2 regions of the Phascolarctobacterium faecium genome follow, and region 1 is predicted to be linked to the other one. Evidence: riboswitches for the same ligand, from Rfam matches in the RefSeq annotation. Region 1 holds a riboswitch; the other holds the start of a gene.
The links. A riboswitch is a leader RNA that binds a small molecule or an ion and turns the genes downstream of it on or off. The one in region 1 is predicted to bind cobalamin.
Positions count from the first base shown of each region.

Region 2: it holds a riboswitch for cobalamin, as region 1 does, so the genes downstream of both, PFJ30894_RS08745 (TonB-dependent receptor plug domain-containing protein) here and PFJ30894_RS03795 (TonB-dependent receptor plug domain-containing protein) in region 1, are expected to answer to the same signal.

Region 1 is NZ_AP019004.1:765,478-774,212, reverse strand. Features, by position in the region: gene PFJ30894_RS03800 (ABC transporter substrate-binding protein) at 1-648, opposite strand, end outside; gene PFJ30894_RS03795 (TonB-dependent receptor plug domain-containing protein) at 710-2,821, opposite strand; cobalamin riboswitch at 2,960-3,130, opposite strand; gene PFJ30894_RS03790 (type II asparaginase) at 3,350-4,342, opposite strand; gene PFJ30894_RS03785 (sodium:solute symporter family transporter) at 4,472-5,932, opposite strand; gene PFJ30894_RS03780 (histidine kinase) at 6,161-7,825, shown strand; gene PFJ30894_RS03775 (LytR/AlgR family response regulator transcription factor) at 7,827-8,567, shown strand; gene PFJ30894_RS03770 (iron-containing alcohol dehydrogenase) at 8,713-8,735, shown strand, end outside.
Region 2 is NZ_AP019004.1:1,795,193-1,803,317, reverse strand. Features, by position in the region: gene PFJ30894_RS08770 (TonB-dependent receptor plug domain-containing protein) at 1-1,406, shown strand, start outside; gene PFJ30894_RS08765 (carbon-nitrogen hydrolase family protein) at 1,474-2,241, shown strand; gene PFJ30894_RS08760 (ATP-binding protein) at 2,350-3,393, shown strand; gene PFJ30894_RS08755 (VWA domain-containing protein) at 3,394-5,346, shown strand; gene PFJ30894_RS08750 (hypothetical protein) at 5,366-5,917, shown strand; cobalamin riboswitch at 6,037-6,213, shown strand; gene PFJ30894_RS08745 (TonB-dependent receptor plug domain-containing protein) at 6,553-8,125, shown strand, end outside.

The DNA.
Region 1 (8,735 bases):
CTGGACAATATTATGTAGTTGCAATAACTTGGCAACACAGCCAGCAATACTATTTTCCTTCTCTAATGTCACATTTTGTGCGCTGCTGTGTAAAATAGCAACCCTTTTAGTATTTTTAGGAAGCTGCTTAACTGTATTCTGTACTTTTTTGTCAAGCTCTGATGCAATTTTTAGCCCTTTCTCTTTCTGGCCAGTCAGTTCACCTAAAATTTTTATACTATGTTTGACATCTTCATAAGTTTTTAAATTTAAAACTACTACAGGAATACCATTTGCTTCAAAAAGTTGGATGTATTTTTCATGCATCCCCTTATAAGCGACAATCAAATCAGGCTTCAATTCTACTACTTTTTCAGTATTGATATTAAAAATAAAGCCAACAACAGCAGCATTTTTGGCAAAATCAGGAGTCCTGACAATTGTGGATTCCGCCCGTCCTACAACATTTCCATCTAAAACTTCCAAAAGTTCTAAAAAAGAAGGTGACAGAACTACGATCCTTTCAGGCTTTTTGGAAAAAGCAACCTGCCTGCCATTATCGTCCGTTATTTTCATCAACCCGCTATCTTTATGAATTTCTTTTGAAGTGCAGCCATACATAGTTACTGAAACTGCCAACAAGCACAGCATTAAAATTATTTTTTTCATATCATAACTCCATTTAAAATATCTAGCAGGCATTAAGCCCGCTAGATATTTCTACTATGTATTAAAATTTATATTCCATACCAACTCTATACAAACGTCCTAAATTTCCATCAGCATAAGCGCCAAAATTCCTATGATTACTTATGTTATCGATCCCCAAATAAATCTTGGCATCTTTAGTAAGGTGTTTTGATGCCATAATATTAGCAATAGTAAAATTCTTAGTAGAATATACAGAATTCCCCATTGTACTCTTATCTGCGTTGTGATAATAATAATTTAGATTAGAAACAATATCAAAACTGCAATCCCATGCATAAATATTTTGCGGTTGATAAGATACACCAAAAGTTAACTGATGCTTAGCACGATCAGTTAAACGCGTTCCGCCTGTCTTATCTTTAGCCTCTAAATAAGTATAACCAAAATTCATAAAAATATTTTTCCCTAATTCATGCGAACCATAAAATTCTACACCCTGTAATGTTGCCTTTGGTACATTCCGATAAGTCATAACCTGATCTCTACCAAGTCCCGGATAGCTATTGGGATCATCATCAGTAAATCTGCCTGTCCAGTATGAACTTATCAAATCCTTAACGTCATTGCGGAAAATTCCTAAATGAGCTGTAGTTTTATCTCCCCAGTCCTTCTCCACAGCTAATTCATAACTTAAAGATTTTTCCGGTTGCAAATCTGGATTACCCTCAAAAAACTGTCCTGAGCCACCCGGATTAGCAGCGTACATCTCCCAAAAATGGTACAACTCATTAACTGTAGGAGTTTTATACCCTTGACCGATAACAGCCTTCACACGTATGTCTTTAGCCGCATTATAAGTAGTTGCCAAACGGCTTGTTATTTCACTGCCAAATTTATCACTGTAATCATAACGTACAGAAGGAATAATCAACCATTTTTCATCAGGTTTAAATTCATCCTGAACATATACGGCAGTATAATTAATAGCCGCTTCATCATAAGCATTATATGCACTGCCTCCAGCTACAGGAGTACCTTTCTTCTTTAATCTGGTCCCTTCACTGTTATCCCGGCGGTACTCCAGCCCTGCCGTTAAATAATGTTTATCTCCCATATGCCATGAATCGTGACCTTCAATAACACTCAAGGTCCTTTTTACAGTATCAATCTTAGGATCTTTAACAGTTATTGTTCCAGGTTTGCCGCCCGTAAACATTTGCGTAACATCCTGACTTGTATAACGTTTATCATAAACCGATTGATAAGCTCTGATAATCCAGCTTTGCTTTTCATCATCACCTTTATAGGTCAGTGAATAATCTGTACGTTTGTTATCATTATAAATAGTAGATTTTTTATTTTGCCAGACTTCACCCGGCCTCATAACTGTTACAGATGAACTACCCTTCTGATTATCCTCTTTAATCCTGCTGAAATCGGCAGATAATTGATTTCCATTATCAAACTTATAACCTACACTTAAAGATATCGGTTGTTCCTTTCCATAAAAATTCATTTCATCTCCGCTGCCTGCTGGATCCATATAAGGCCTATTATTATTCAAGCCAGCATTTAACTTATAGGATACATTTTTTTCAACCCCCTGCAGATAAACATTAGACTTGTAGCCAGCACCTTTACCATTTTCATACCAGCCATATTCATAATTGATACTACCGGCATTTTTTTCCGGAGTTTTTGTAATTACATTGATAACCCCCGCCATAGCATCACTGCCATACAAAGCTCCGGCTGGACCTCTGATAATTTCTACACGTTCCACATCCTCCATGCGAATACGATCAACGTCCCAGGCATTAGCGGAATTATAGGAAAGTTCCCCACCCAAACGCTTACCGTCTACCATAATTAAAACATGCCTTGACTCACTGCCGCGAATACTGACATTACTGCGTCCCTGAAAATCATTAAAGACGTTTACTCCCAACGCAGATTTTAAAGCGTCACGCAACGTTTTCGCCTGTGTTTCTTCCAATTTTTTGCTGCTGACAATTTCTACAGCCGAGGGGCTTTCCTTCACGCTCATCTCCGTCCTTGTAGCAGTAATGACCATAGGGTCAAGTGTAAAACTTTCTGTAACTTCTTCAGCATGAGCAGTAACACCACTAAACAAAAAACTTGAACCAATCAGTGTAAATATCAATGACCTTTTCTTTACAAATCTTCTCACCTTTAACCACATCCATTTCCCATATTATTTCTACATTTATTCAAAAGCTTTTGCCCTTGAAACAAAATAAAACGCTCTTCTGCATATAAATACAGAAAGGCGTCAAATAATTGCGCAATCCCATCAATCGCAGGAATTTTATAGCGTCAAAATCAGGCAGTTCTTCTGGCTCTGCTTCATCGCTCGTCTTGCCTTCCCAGTTTCCCAGTGACATTTTAAGACTAACTCTGCATTACAGCTGCGGGACAGCACAGGTTTTACACCTGTTTCTCTATTAAGCATTACTGCACCTGATCTTATATATTTATTGTTTTATACAACTATTTAGAATTTTTACTTATTTGTTTATATAATTGTTTTGATAAATATTCCTATTATTTTTATTTTATCATCAAGTAGTCCCCCCTGTCAAGCGCTCGTCCGCATCGAGCGGACGGCACCTGACGCTGCGCTTATTCAAAAGATTTATTTCTTCTGATACAAAGAAAACACCGCTTGTTTAAACAAGCGGTGTTTTACTATTATTTCTTAATATTCATCAAACATTCTTTGAATTTCCTCTGGACTTTTCGTTCTAAGCAGCGCCAATTGCAGAAGTATTCTGGCTTTCTGCGGATTAAGACTGTCCGCAGCTATAAATTTGTTATTAGTATCGTCTGCACTCCGGCTTACGATACCATTACCGACCCTCGTACTGCGTACTACAGGAATACCACTTCGAGCAATCTTGATCAGGGCAGGCTTTATATTAATATGCAGATTCCCGTGACCAAAGGCTGCAATAACTATTCCCAGCGCCCCAGCCGAAACTGCCGCTCTTACTAAAATATCATCACAGTTTACGTGCAGATAGACGATATCAACTCGCGGCAGAGCAGTTACTTTACTGATATCAAACTCAGCTGCTGCCGTATGCCGACGCAGACTTGCTTTATAGAAAATAGGTTTCCCATTTTGAAAATAGCCTAAATATCCCAGTTCCCACGATTTAAATGTTTCCACATGTGTAGTATTGGTTTTAGTTGCATCACGAGCCCCATTAATTTGATCATTCATTGCAATCAATACGCCCTTACCAACCGCCTCTTGCGAACCGGCTAAAGCAACTGCATTCAGCAGATTGACAGGACCATCGGCACTCATCGCTGTTGCCGGACGCATAGCGCCAACTAAAACCACCGGTTTCTCACTTTTAACAGTTAAATTTAGAAAATATGCTGTTTCTTCCAGCGTATCTGTACCATGTGTAATAACAATACCATTGACTTCCGGCTGTTGCAGAAGTTCACTGACCCTACGGCTTAATCTCAGCCAGATATCATCAATCATATCAAAACTGCCGATATTGCAGAACTGTTCACCAGTTACATCCGCAACTTCAAGCATTTCCGGAACAGCATTTATCAAGGTCTGAATACCTATTTCACCAGCCTGATAGCCTGTCATTTCTGTATTAGAGCCTGCTCTACCGGCAATAGTTCCACCAGTTCCCAGAATTACGACTTTTGGTTTCCTCATCATTTACACCTGCCTCAATACCATTTTTCTAAAAGGATATATGAAACTATAAGTGTCAATACACAACCTACGGCCCAAACTGTTAGCATCGGACTTGCCCACAACATTTTTCATCACATCCTTTACTTTTGATCACATTTCTGTTATTCGCTGTTTCTTTTTATTAGAAGACAGTAGCCACATTACCGCAAAACTGACGATCAACCCCCAGGCACCGGCTGCCATAACGCTTTTTTCAATATTAGTAAACAGATAAACAACCATGTAAGTTGCTTCTCCTGCAATCGCTCCCCAGATAGCGGCAGTAGCATTAATACGTTCAGGCCAGATAATAGCAATCAGCATCGGTGCTAATGTAGCTGAAGCGACACCAGAAATGCCAATCCAGACCATGACTCCCATAAATTGCGGTGGATGCAGTGTCATCAAAACACAAATAATCCCAAAAACTGCCGGCAATATCTTCGTCATCATAAATGCGATCCTCTGAGCTTTTTCCTGCGGAATATTTATGATTTTACGTTTAACCAACGTTTTAATAAAAAGATCATTAGCAATACAGGTTGTCATAACCAAAAGCAGACCACAGGCTGTCGACATCAATGCCGCTACAATCGAAACCGCAAGCAGCGTGCTGATAATGGGATGAAAATAAGCTCTGACATATTCTACTACCGCATAGTCAGGCTGCTGCAGATCAGGATTCAGTGCCAGCATATACAAACCGCCAAAAATTACCAACATACAGCAGAATGAGGCAACAATCCAAGTCCAGATCATTTTTTTCATATCTTTAGGATCTTTTAATGCTAAAATTTTTGTCAGCAGCTGCGGTTGTCCAGAAAAAGCAAATTCAATCAAAATAACACCGAAAACAGTAGCGTAGCTGTACATATGTAATGATTTAGGATTAATGACCGCAGTCAACAGTGGATCACGCGCAGCAATGATCGTACTGACTTCTGTAATGCCGCCCTTGAAGAAAAAGAATCCTGACAAGAAAACAATCACACCAGCAAACATCATCAAACAAGTCTGACCAATACTTGTATAAACATCCGCAAACAAACCACCTAAGGTGACATAAACAATAGTAACTACAGTTACCGCAATAACGGCAGTACTGTAATCAATATCCAAAAGGCCTGATAAAAGCGTACCGCCTGCCGATAATTGACCAGCCACATAAAACATCTGAATCATAACGATAATAGAAACCAACGCCCTCAAAAAGTCACTTTTATACATTTCTCCCAGCCAGTCCGGCAATGATAAAGCTTTAATTTTAGTGTTACTGTCACGCACACCTTTTGCAATAACGATAAACCCTAATGTAGACCCGCCAAAAATAGCTAAAAATATCCATAAAGCGGAAGCCCCCCAGGCGTAAGCGTATCCGACATACCCCAGAAAAGTAGCAGCACTAAAGAAAGAGGCGGCAAAAGCCAATCCTAATGATATCGGTCCCATACTTTCGCTGGCAACCGCAAAATCACTTAACCCTTTTATTTTTTTAGAGCCAATAAAACCCACATAAATAACAAATATCGTATAAAGAGCAAACCCAACATAAAGACACGTTTTCAAATCCATAATAAATTTCTCCTTTCGCGCTTATTAGCTACTATCCCCCTTCCATAATAGAATGGATGCATTTCTTGTATGTATAACTAAATTTTTATATAATGAACTTAATCTGATAAATTCAACCAATTTCCTAAATTTAAAATAACATAAAATGCAACTTTTAGGATAAAAATGAACTCAAGATGACAAAATCTGCAATAAGATGCATGATTTTGCCTTTATAAGGAGCAATTCATGCTGAACTTTCTTTACCAAACAATGAGTCATTTATGGTTTGGACTAGCAGTATTTTTAATTATTTTCTTTATCTGCAGCCGAACCGCGTTTTTTCAAACAACCTTATTTCAACAAAATTATTCGTTAAAAAACAAGCTACATATTATTGCGTTTTTTTCGTTGCTAGGCATCCTCAATACTTACTGGTCTTTATATGGCGAAAGCTGGCTTATCAACACCAGTTCCATCTTTATTATCGTAGCTGGTCTAGTCAGCGGTCCTTTAATCGGTTTCTGTACAAGTCTGCTCATCTCTGTTCACTATGTTTTGTTTATCCATACCAAAGCTGCTCTCGTGAGCGGCTGCTTTTTCCTAGTAGAAGGGCTACTGGCAGGACTTTTATCACACTGGTTCAAACAAAAAAAAGAACTGCTGCCTCACGCTATCGGCGTAAGTTTTATTTTCGCTTCCAGCCATATCATTTTACTCGCCTTATTTTGTTATCCCCACACATTTACACCATCAATTGAAGATTGTGCTCTCCAGGTAATGATCACGACAGCTTTAGGTACCGGTTGTTTTATCGGTCTTATCATGGACAGTTATAAACAGAAGGATATTCTTGAAGGGCTGGCGGCAAAAATTGCACTGAATGTTACTAATAGTTCAATTTCTATTTTGCAGAATGGTTTCGATCAAAATGCCGCCCAAAAAATTACGGAAAGCATCCTGCAAAACGTCAAATCCTTTGACGTTGTCTGTATTACCTCTAACTATCAGCTGCTTGGCTGCGCAGCCTGTGAACAAGAACAGCCATTTCTTGACTACCTGCAGAGAGACCTGGAAACACTGCTATCAGAAAAATTTTGCCTGAACAATAAAAAGCTTACTGTACTTACTTCTTATCAGGCTTTGCCGCTGGCAAACGATACTGCCACGATTGGTTATCTTTGTGTGGGACATATAGTTGCAGAAAAAATGACTGCCTTTGAAACAAAGCTGGCTGAAGGTATCGCAACAATGCTTTCTACGCATATCGAAATCAATCAGATCAAAGAACGTACTAAACTGCTGGCCAATGCTGAAATAAAAGCTCTACAGGCACAGATCAATCCGCATTTTTTATTCAATGCCCTAAATACGATCAGCTATTATTGCAGCGTACAGCCTCAGACAGCTAAAAAACTTATCAATTATCTGGCTGATTATTACCGCCAAAACCTTGCTGATCCAAATACATTAATTTCCCTGCGGCAGGAACTGCAGCACATCAATGCCTATATTAATATTGAAATAGCACGTTTCGGCGACAAACTAAAAATAAATTATGAAATTGATGACACAGCCTTTTTTAAGGTTCCAGCCCTGATTTTACAGCCAATAATTGAAAATTCTGTCAAACATGGTCTACGGTCAAAATTAGATGGCGGCACTATCACTATAACAGTCAGCCAAGATACAGAATATTTTTTTATATCCGTGCATGACGATGGCATTGGCATTCCTGAAGCAAAACTGGCTTCGCTGCTTCTTGATATCCCTGGCCGTAAATCCATTGGCCTGACTAATATACATAAACGTCTAATGGCAATTTACGGCCCGGACAACGGTCTTCATATAGACAGTACATATGGTACAGGTACTACCGTCAGTTTTAAAATACCAAAGCAAGAGGAGGATTGAAATGCTAAAAATAGTTATCGCAGATGATGAATTTCCGTCCCGCCAAGAACTGCGAGCCTTACTGGAAACTAACAGCAATTTGGAGATCATTGCTGAATGTGAACATGGAGAGGCAGTACTTGATTATTTTTCAAACAATACTGCTGACGCTGTTTTTTTAGATATTGAAATGCCAGTATTAGACGGACTGGCCGTTGGCGAGAAACTTAAAACTTTGCCCAACCCTCCGAAAATAATTTTTTCCACAGGCTTCGATCAATTCGCAGTACGAGCCTTCGAACTTGAAGCTTTCGATTACATTCTTAAGCCCTATACTAAGACACGCCTGCAGGCAACTGTTATAAAATTGCAAAAAGTTTTGCAGAATCAATCTCAGCAGCAGTTGCCATCCCGCTGTAATTTTCCTATCAAGCTCTCTATTTGGAACAACAATAAACTTTTAGTCTTTAATCCCAAAGAAGAAATTTATCTTATCAAAACAGATACCAGTAAAAAAATACTGATCTATACCAATAAAGGTATTCTGGAATCAAACCTGCCTTTAAAAACTTTGGAAGAAAAACTACGTCCCTGCGGTTTTTTGAGAACTCACAAAAGCTATATTGTCAATATGAATAAAGTGCGCGAAATCATTCCCTGGTTCAATGACACTTATATACTGACCGTTGAAAACTGCCTGGAAAAGGAAATTCCCGTATCACGGCACTTTATTCAAAGTTTTAAAACTTTCCTCAATTTATAGCCATTTGGGTTCCCAACTCCATTTACTAAATGTTTCCTTAAATTTACAATTATTTAACTTTTTATATTCCTACTAACCTTGTAGAATTTAGTTAAAATGTTATAATGAAAGTATCAAGGCAAATTATTTTAGGAGGTGTCAAGCTATGGCACGATTTACTTTACCACG
Region 2 (8,125 bases), 1.0 Mb from region 1:
AAAATTACAGTGCTTTAGTAAGTGTGAAAAAAGGTAAAACTGGCGTAATCACAACGATAAACAAACAAAAGCAAAATTATGTAAAATACAAAGAAGCTGATTCCGGGGATAATGTTAAGTGGCCTAATTCTTCTAATAATATTATAGGCGCGACAATTAAAGTTGATCAGGAGTTTGACGGTGATAAATTAGCAACGTTATATTTTGAGCACTCATTTAAAGATGGTGGCAAACCTTATTATGCTCCGGGTTTAGGTGGGTGGAATACTATTAAACCAGGAGCATCTGGTACTGATTTGAACAATAATATTTCAGGAAAATTTGAATGGGGACGTGGAGAAAAAAATACTGGGTTTATACAAATATATAGAAATTATTATAGTGGCAATTTTTATGATAATAATAGTGACAGCAATTATTATGAAACTAAAGATGGTGTAGAAATTCAACAAACTTGGGAATTATCAAAAAATAATAAAGTAGTCGTTGGTGCTGATTGGCGAGAATCTGAGGTAAATAATCCTGGTACATATGGCGGTAAAATTGCTAAAATCAACAATAAGGCTATTTATGTACAGGATAGCTGGGATTTTGCCGATTCTTGGCTTTTAAATGCGGGGCTTCGGTATGATAAACATAATTTTTTTGGAAATAAAACTACGGCAAGTGTAGCAGTAAATAAAAAATTTAGTGAAGACAGTCATGCATATCTTTCTTGGGGGCAAATTTTTAATGCGCCACAGGCTAATGATTTATTCTATTATTCGCCATCAATCCCTGGGGTGTCAGGCGCGATGATAGGTAATGCCAAATTAAAACCTGAAACTGGTGAAGTTTGGACTATTGGCTATGATACAAAACTTAACGATAAAATACAATTGGGGATCAATGCATTTTACAGTGAACTTGATGATGCAATAAACTGGGCAGCTTTAGATCCAAATAATTTTTTAAGTGATTGGACAGTTGCTAATGTTGCTAAACAGAAAAAACGTGGTATGGAGTTTAATGTCAAACATAAGTTAACGGATGAGTTTTCAATAAATGGCAGTTATACCTATGTAAAAGTTGAGGAAGATAATAAGGATGGAAATGGATTTAAACGCAATACTAATGTATCACCTAATCAGTATAAAATAGGCATAAGCTTTAATAAAGATAAATGGGATGCAGAATTATATGGACGTGGAGCTAGTGGTGCTGATAAAAGTAAATATGTAGATTCTAAGTATTTGACTTTAGATCTTTCTTTGCAATATAAAGTTCAAAAAGATTATAAAATTTATGCCAAAGCATATAATTTAACTAATGCTTCTTATGCTGAAACGGGTGGTGTTTCTAATGGCAAGTATTCTTTTCCTATGCCAGGACGCTCTTTCCTTATCGGTATGGAATACGCATTTTAAATAATGAAACGCAAATATATGGACTGGAGCATAAGCTTCGGTTCATATATAATTTGAAGGAGTTTTTATGAAAGTAGCATTATGTCATTTAGAACTTAGCAATGGTCCTGAGCAGAAAAATATAGAACTATTGGAAAAAGCAGTTCGAATTGCTGCTGAAAAAGGAGCTAATTGGGTAATTACTCCGGAAACAGCAGTGCAGGGGTATTACTTTTATAAATTAGAGCCAGAAACAAAAGTAGATAAACAACCGTCTTCTAAATTAAGTTTCTTATTATCATTAGTTAAAGACTATGGTTTATTTTTGTTTTTGGGGTGTGGTGAATACGATAGCGAATTGAACTGTAATTTTAATTCTTGTATTGTATTTGAACCAAGTGGAGAAATATGCGGCAGACATAGAAAAATTATTTCTCATGGTATCGGTGCTGAGGCTTGGGCGAGAACTGCAGATGTACTAAAACCTATCGATTGTTTGAATATTAAAGTTGGAGTGCTTGTATGTGCAGATGCATGGTACAGTGAACATGCTAAAAAGATGCAGAAAAAAGGCGCACAGATAATTATTGATATAGCAGCGTGGCCTCCAACGGAAGTTTGTGGCAATCCGTTAGGAGCATGGGAAAAATGTTCCTCTGTTACAGGATTACCAGTGCTGGTTTGCAATCAAACCGGAAAAACTGAATGGATGGATATGACTATTGGGCAAAGCGTCGTTATAGAGCATGGCAAAGTAAAATTTAGTTATAATGGGAAACAGGCAGTTTTATTATTCGAGTGGGATGAAGTTACAGGAATAGTTATATCAAAAAAATTTGAAGTTATTTTTATTTAAAATTTGACTATATACTTGGTATATAGCTTAATATGATATAGTAATTTAATTGTAATGAAATTCTTATGGATATTTCTTACTATTATTGTGCTTTTAGGAGGAGTTATAGTGAAAAGAATGTCAGTATACCCATTTACAGCTATTGTAGGACAGGATGATATGAAAATGTCCTTAATATTAAATGTAATAAACCCGTCATTAGGCGGTGTTTTAATAAAAGGTGAAAAAGGTACTGCCAAGTCAACAGCAGTACGTGCTTTGGCCGAATTACTGCCGGCTATGGAAGCAGTACATGGATGTAAATTTCATTGTGATCCGGCAGATCCCAATCTGTTATGCGAAGATTGTGCATCTAAATATACTGAGGATAATAAATTAGTTGCCGATACCATAAAAATGCGTGTGGTCGAGTTGCCTGTAAGCGCGACTGAAGATCGCGTTGTTGGTACTTTGGATATTGAACATGCGATTAAGCATGGCGAGAAAAAATTTGAGGCAGGTATTTTAGCTCAAGCCAATCGTAATATTTTGTATGTGGATGAAATAAATTTGCTTGATGACCATGTTGTAGATGTATTGTTGGATGCTGCAGCAATGGGAATCAATACAGTTGAGCGTGAAGGCGTTTCATATTCTCATCCGGCTCGTTTTGTTTTGGTTGGTACAATGAATCCTGAAGAGGGTGATATCCGCCCGCAGCTTTTGGATCGTTTTGGCTTGTCAGTAGTTGTTACAGGTGAGCATGATCCCGCGCAGCGTGTTGAGGTAATTAAACGTCGTTTGGCTTATGAGCAGGATGCCGATACTTTTATTGCCGGTTATCAGCATGATCAGGAAGAGCTGGCTGCAAAAATTACACAAGCCAGCAGTTTGTTACCTCAGGTAGATATCAACGAGGAACTTTTGGAAACTGTTGCTAAATTAGCTGTAGAACTTGGTGTTGACGGGCATCGCGCCGATATTACTGTAATTAAAACAGCTTTGACACTGGCGGCTTTTAATGGACGCAAAGAAGTGGAACTGGAAGACGTAAAAAATGCTGCCAAATTAGTATTGCCGCATCGTATGCGTCGTCGTCCTTTTGAAGAAGGACAATTGGATTGGGATAAGGTTGAAAGTATTTTGTCCTCTGGGGCTAAAGGAGCGTTATAAATGCTGACTAATGCTATTTATCCTTTTGTGGCAGTAGTTGGGCAGGAGCAGTTAAAAAAAGCTCTGCAGATCGCTTTAGTAAATCAAAAGGCAGGTGGCCTTTTGATTGGCGGTGAAAAAGGGACTGCTAAATCCACCTTGGTACGCGCTGCTAAAGAGATTATTGGCACACAGAAGATAGTGGATTTGCCGCTTAATGCTACGGAAGATATGCTTTTTGGTAGTATCGATATTGAATATGCTGTTAGTAAAGGCGAACGCAGATTTTTGCCTGGGATATTAAGCAGAGCTACAGGTAATATTTTGTATATTGATGAAGCAAATTTATTGCGGCAGGAATTGCTGACTGCAGTTTTGGATGCTAACGCTTCTGGTATCAATCAGGTTGAGCGTGATGGCATTTCTTTTACTCATTCTGTATCGTATACTGTTATTGGAACAATGAACCCCGAAGAAGGAGTTCTGCCAGGTCATATATTAGATAGGTTTGGTATGTATGTTGATGCCCAAAGTGAGAAAGATGTGGTAATACGTACAGAAATAATTAGACGTTCTCTTGCCTGTGGCTTTGATATACAAAGCTTCAGAAACAGGTATTTTAATGAAACAGAAAAATTAGCGGCAAAGATTGCTTTGGCAAGGAGCATTGTAGAAGAAATTGAAGTATCAGAAGCCATGATGCAGCTGGCGGCACAAATGTGCGCACAGGCTTTTTGTGCCGGTCATAGAGCGGAAATTTATCTTTTGGAAGCCGCTAAAGCTATAGCTGCTTTAGCGGAAAGAAATTATGTTTTACCTAAGGATGTGGAAGAAGCTGCCATGTTTGTGCTGCCGCATCGTATGCGGAAGCCACCAGAACAACAACAGGAAAATCCGGAGCAGCAGGAAGAAGAACAGCCTGATGAGAATGAACAGCAGAATCAAGATGAAAACGAGGATAATGATGAAGACTCAAAGGAGTCACCGTTGGCGCTACCACCGCTTGATGATAATGAAGACGATGGTGATGAGGAAGATAACAGTGACGATGATGAGAATCAGGATGACGATAAAGAAAAAGAAGAGCAGAGTCCTGACAATGACAAAAATCAGTTAGCACCGGAAGAACAGATTGCAGATATTGATAAAAATTTTAAGCTTCCTAAAATGGTTCTGGATTTAGGCAAAGATCGCAATGTCCGGCGTGGCAGTGGCAAACGCAGCACGACTAAAACAGATCTTAAACAAGGGCGTTATGTTAGGGCTGAAATGCCGAAAATAAAAGTGGAAGATTTGGCTTTTGATGCTACAATCAGGGCTGCGGCGCCGTTTCAGCGTCTGCGTGAAGATAACGGTTGCGCCCTGAATATTAAGAGTGAAGATTTACGGCAAAAATTACGCGAAAAACGTATTGGCAATACATTTTTATTTGCAGTTGATGCCAGTGGGTCAATGGGAGCTCGTGAACGGATGCGGGCCGTAAAAGGCGCTATTTTCTATATGCTGCAGGAAGCATATCAGAAACGTGATCGTGTTGGTATGGTTGCTTTTCGCAGGCAAAAGGCTGAATTATTGCTGCCTATAACACGCAGCGTTGATCTTGCACAAAAGTGTTTGGCAGAAATGCCTACTGGCGGCAAAACTCCTTTAGCAGACGGTTTATCAACTGCGTTGGTAACTTTGGGAATGTTGAATAAAAAAGACAGCGAGTTAGAACCGATTCTGATTTTAGTAACTGATGGCAGAGCTAATGCCATAGAAGAAAACAGTGGTGATCCGGTAGAGAGTGCCTTAAAAATGGCTGAAAAAATTCGGAAGGCTAAAATTACCTCCGTTGTTATCGATACTGAAACAGATTTTATTAAACTGGGTGTGGCCAAAGCTGTTGCCAAAGCAATGGGAGCAACTTATTATAGCCTTCGCAGTTTATCTCAGGAACAGATTTTAAGAATAGTACGTAATTTAGATGTTTAAACAGGAGGTAAGAGGTAATATGATGAAAAAGTTAATAATGCTGCTGACAATTTGCATGATGTGCTTATTGGCGGTTTCAGCCAGTGCTGCAGAAAAGAATGATGAAGCACCACCTATCAATTGGGAAATTAGCATGATGCCCAAGCCTACGGCTGAGGAAATAGAAGCAGCACGTTGGTCAATTGTTTTAGAAAACACTATGGGCGTTTATGCATATGACATGGATTCACTGTATTTCCCAGAAGAAAAAAACGGGGTTGTAAACAAAGATTTAGTTAATGTTATTGTGAAAACTGTTTTTACAGACAAAGAATTACTAAAAAAAATGAATAAAACCTATGCAGAAAAACTGGCGAAAAAAGAAAAAGTTCAGTATTGTGAAATGCTGATGCAATTTAATGTGGCAGATAAAACCTATGGTGTAAAACAAATGGACGTTTATGGCAGCAAAGGAACGAAGCTTGAAACTAAAATAAATAACGGAGAACTTATCCCTGTGCCAGAGAAAACGTTTGCAGAGGCGATGCTGGAAATTTGTTTGCAAGCAGTGAATAATACATCCGAAAATTAAAATATAAATCCTATTAATGATATGAAATATCAAAAAAACTAAATATAAAATTAATAAGAAAAATAATTGGTGCATCAACTTGAAATAATACTTAATCTCATATATAATCTAGTATCATAACTAAATACTTATTGTCAGGTGACGTATGTCTTAATAGATAAGTTGGGTGTAATTCCTACACGATCCCGTCGCTGTAAAAGTGAGCGAGTCCAAACTAATGCCACTGGAAATATCTGGGAAGGCTTGGATAAGCTATGAACTTAAGTCAGAAGAACTGCCTGATGATTACTTTACTACTGCGTGAGACAGTTAGGTAATGTGTCGGCTTCTTTTGTTTTTATAATTAAGTCGTTTAATACCTTTTGCCTTAGGTGAGAGGTATTTTTTATTTGTTTATTGCAATTAAAGGCCAAGTACTGTGCGGCCATAAAGAAAGGGTACAGGAAACGTCTTTATTTCAATAATATAAAAAAGTTGTGAAGGGAAGTTGAGTATGTTGAAAAAAGGTACGAGTAAGAGTGCATTGATGGTAGCGCTTGTAACTGGCAATGTCATCTGGGGGGGGCACTGTAGTACATGCTGAAGAACCAAGTCAAGCATTTACGTTAGATCCTATGGTAGTAACAGCGCAGAGAATGGAAACGCGTGATTTAGATACACCAGCTGCTGTAACAGTAATTTCTTCAGAAGAAATTAAAAAGAGCGGTGCAGTAAATGTTGATACTCTTTTAGCCCAACAAATTGGGTTTAATGGAATGTCATATGGTCCTAATGGGCAAGAATATGGTGGCTCAGCTAGTAGAACAAAAATTCGTGGTTTGGATAAAGGCACATTGGTATTAGTAAATGGTGCTCCGATGAATTTGTTAAATTATAATGCGATATCCAATATTCCACTGGACAGCATAGAGAAAATAGAAATTGTTCGTGGCTCTAATGCAACTTTGTATGGGGCCGAAGCTATGGGTGGGGTAATTAATATAATAACAAAAAAAGCTTCTGGTTCTGCAAAAACAACAATATCCGGAACTATTGGTAATTATACAGATAAATGGTCAGTTGGCCATCAAAATGAATATTTTTCAGTTTATTATGATAAAGATTATTATGATGAAGTTAATCCTCAAACCCGTAAATTTCCTTATGGAGAATATGCAAGCTCATCAGGAAGCAAAAAAAATAATTATAATACTTTAGGAAAATCCAGAAAAGAAAGTATTTTTATTACAGGTAATATAGGGAAGAATTTGACGTTAAATTATAACCATTCAAAATCAGATCTTAATAGATTTCAGATAACTCGTTCTAAAGCAGCTGCTGATAAGCTAGGAACATCATATAAATATGACGATAATCGTGACACAGCTAGTTTAGTTTATGATGATACAAGTAACAAATTAAAATCTGTATTTTCTTTTAATAGCCGCTGGTTTACTTCAAATCAAAAAAAGAGTAATGAAAAAGAATTTTCAGTATCTGGTGGATCTTATAAAATGTTCAATATAACATCAGATACTCAGAAGGGTTGGTCTTTTAATGGAGATAAAGATAGCTTAATTGCGGGTATTGCAATTAAACGTGATTTTTATCAAAATTATAAATATACTTTTCAAAAGTCTGATAGAACAAGTTTAGGACTTTATACGTCTTATACTCACCAATTTGCACCTAAATTTAGTGCTACTTTGGGATTGCGTGGGGAAGCCATCAATGATTTTGATACAGACCAAAATGTATTTTTGCCACAATTACAAACATTATATAAATTTAATGAAAATTTGACTTGGTATACAAATATAGGTAAATCATTTATTATGCCTGCAATGAACAGCCAATTCTATACGACAGATAAAGATGCACACAACTTGAAAAAATCACGTGGGTTAAAGCCTCAAGAAGGTTGGACGTATGAAACTGGAATGAAAAAGATAACTAATTCGAGTTCTTTAAAACTTGCCGTGTTTAATATGGATATCAGTAATAAATTTGGATGGGCAAGCGAAGAAGAATTAGGTATAGGTACGAATACTAAGGCTGAAATACAAATTAATAAAGGCGATTTTCGGAATACAGGCATTGAAGTTGAATATACAAAATTAGTTGGCGATAATTGGCGATATAATCTTGGTGTTACCTATTCTAATCCAGAAATAAATGATTCTGGTGAATGGGTACAGGACAATGCAAGACTTCAATTTGTGGCAGGAA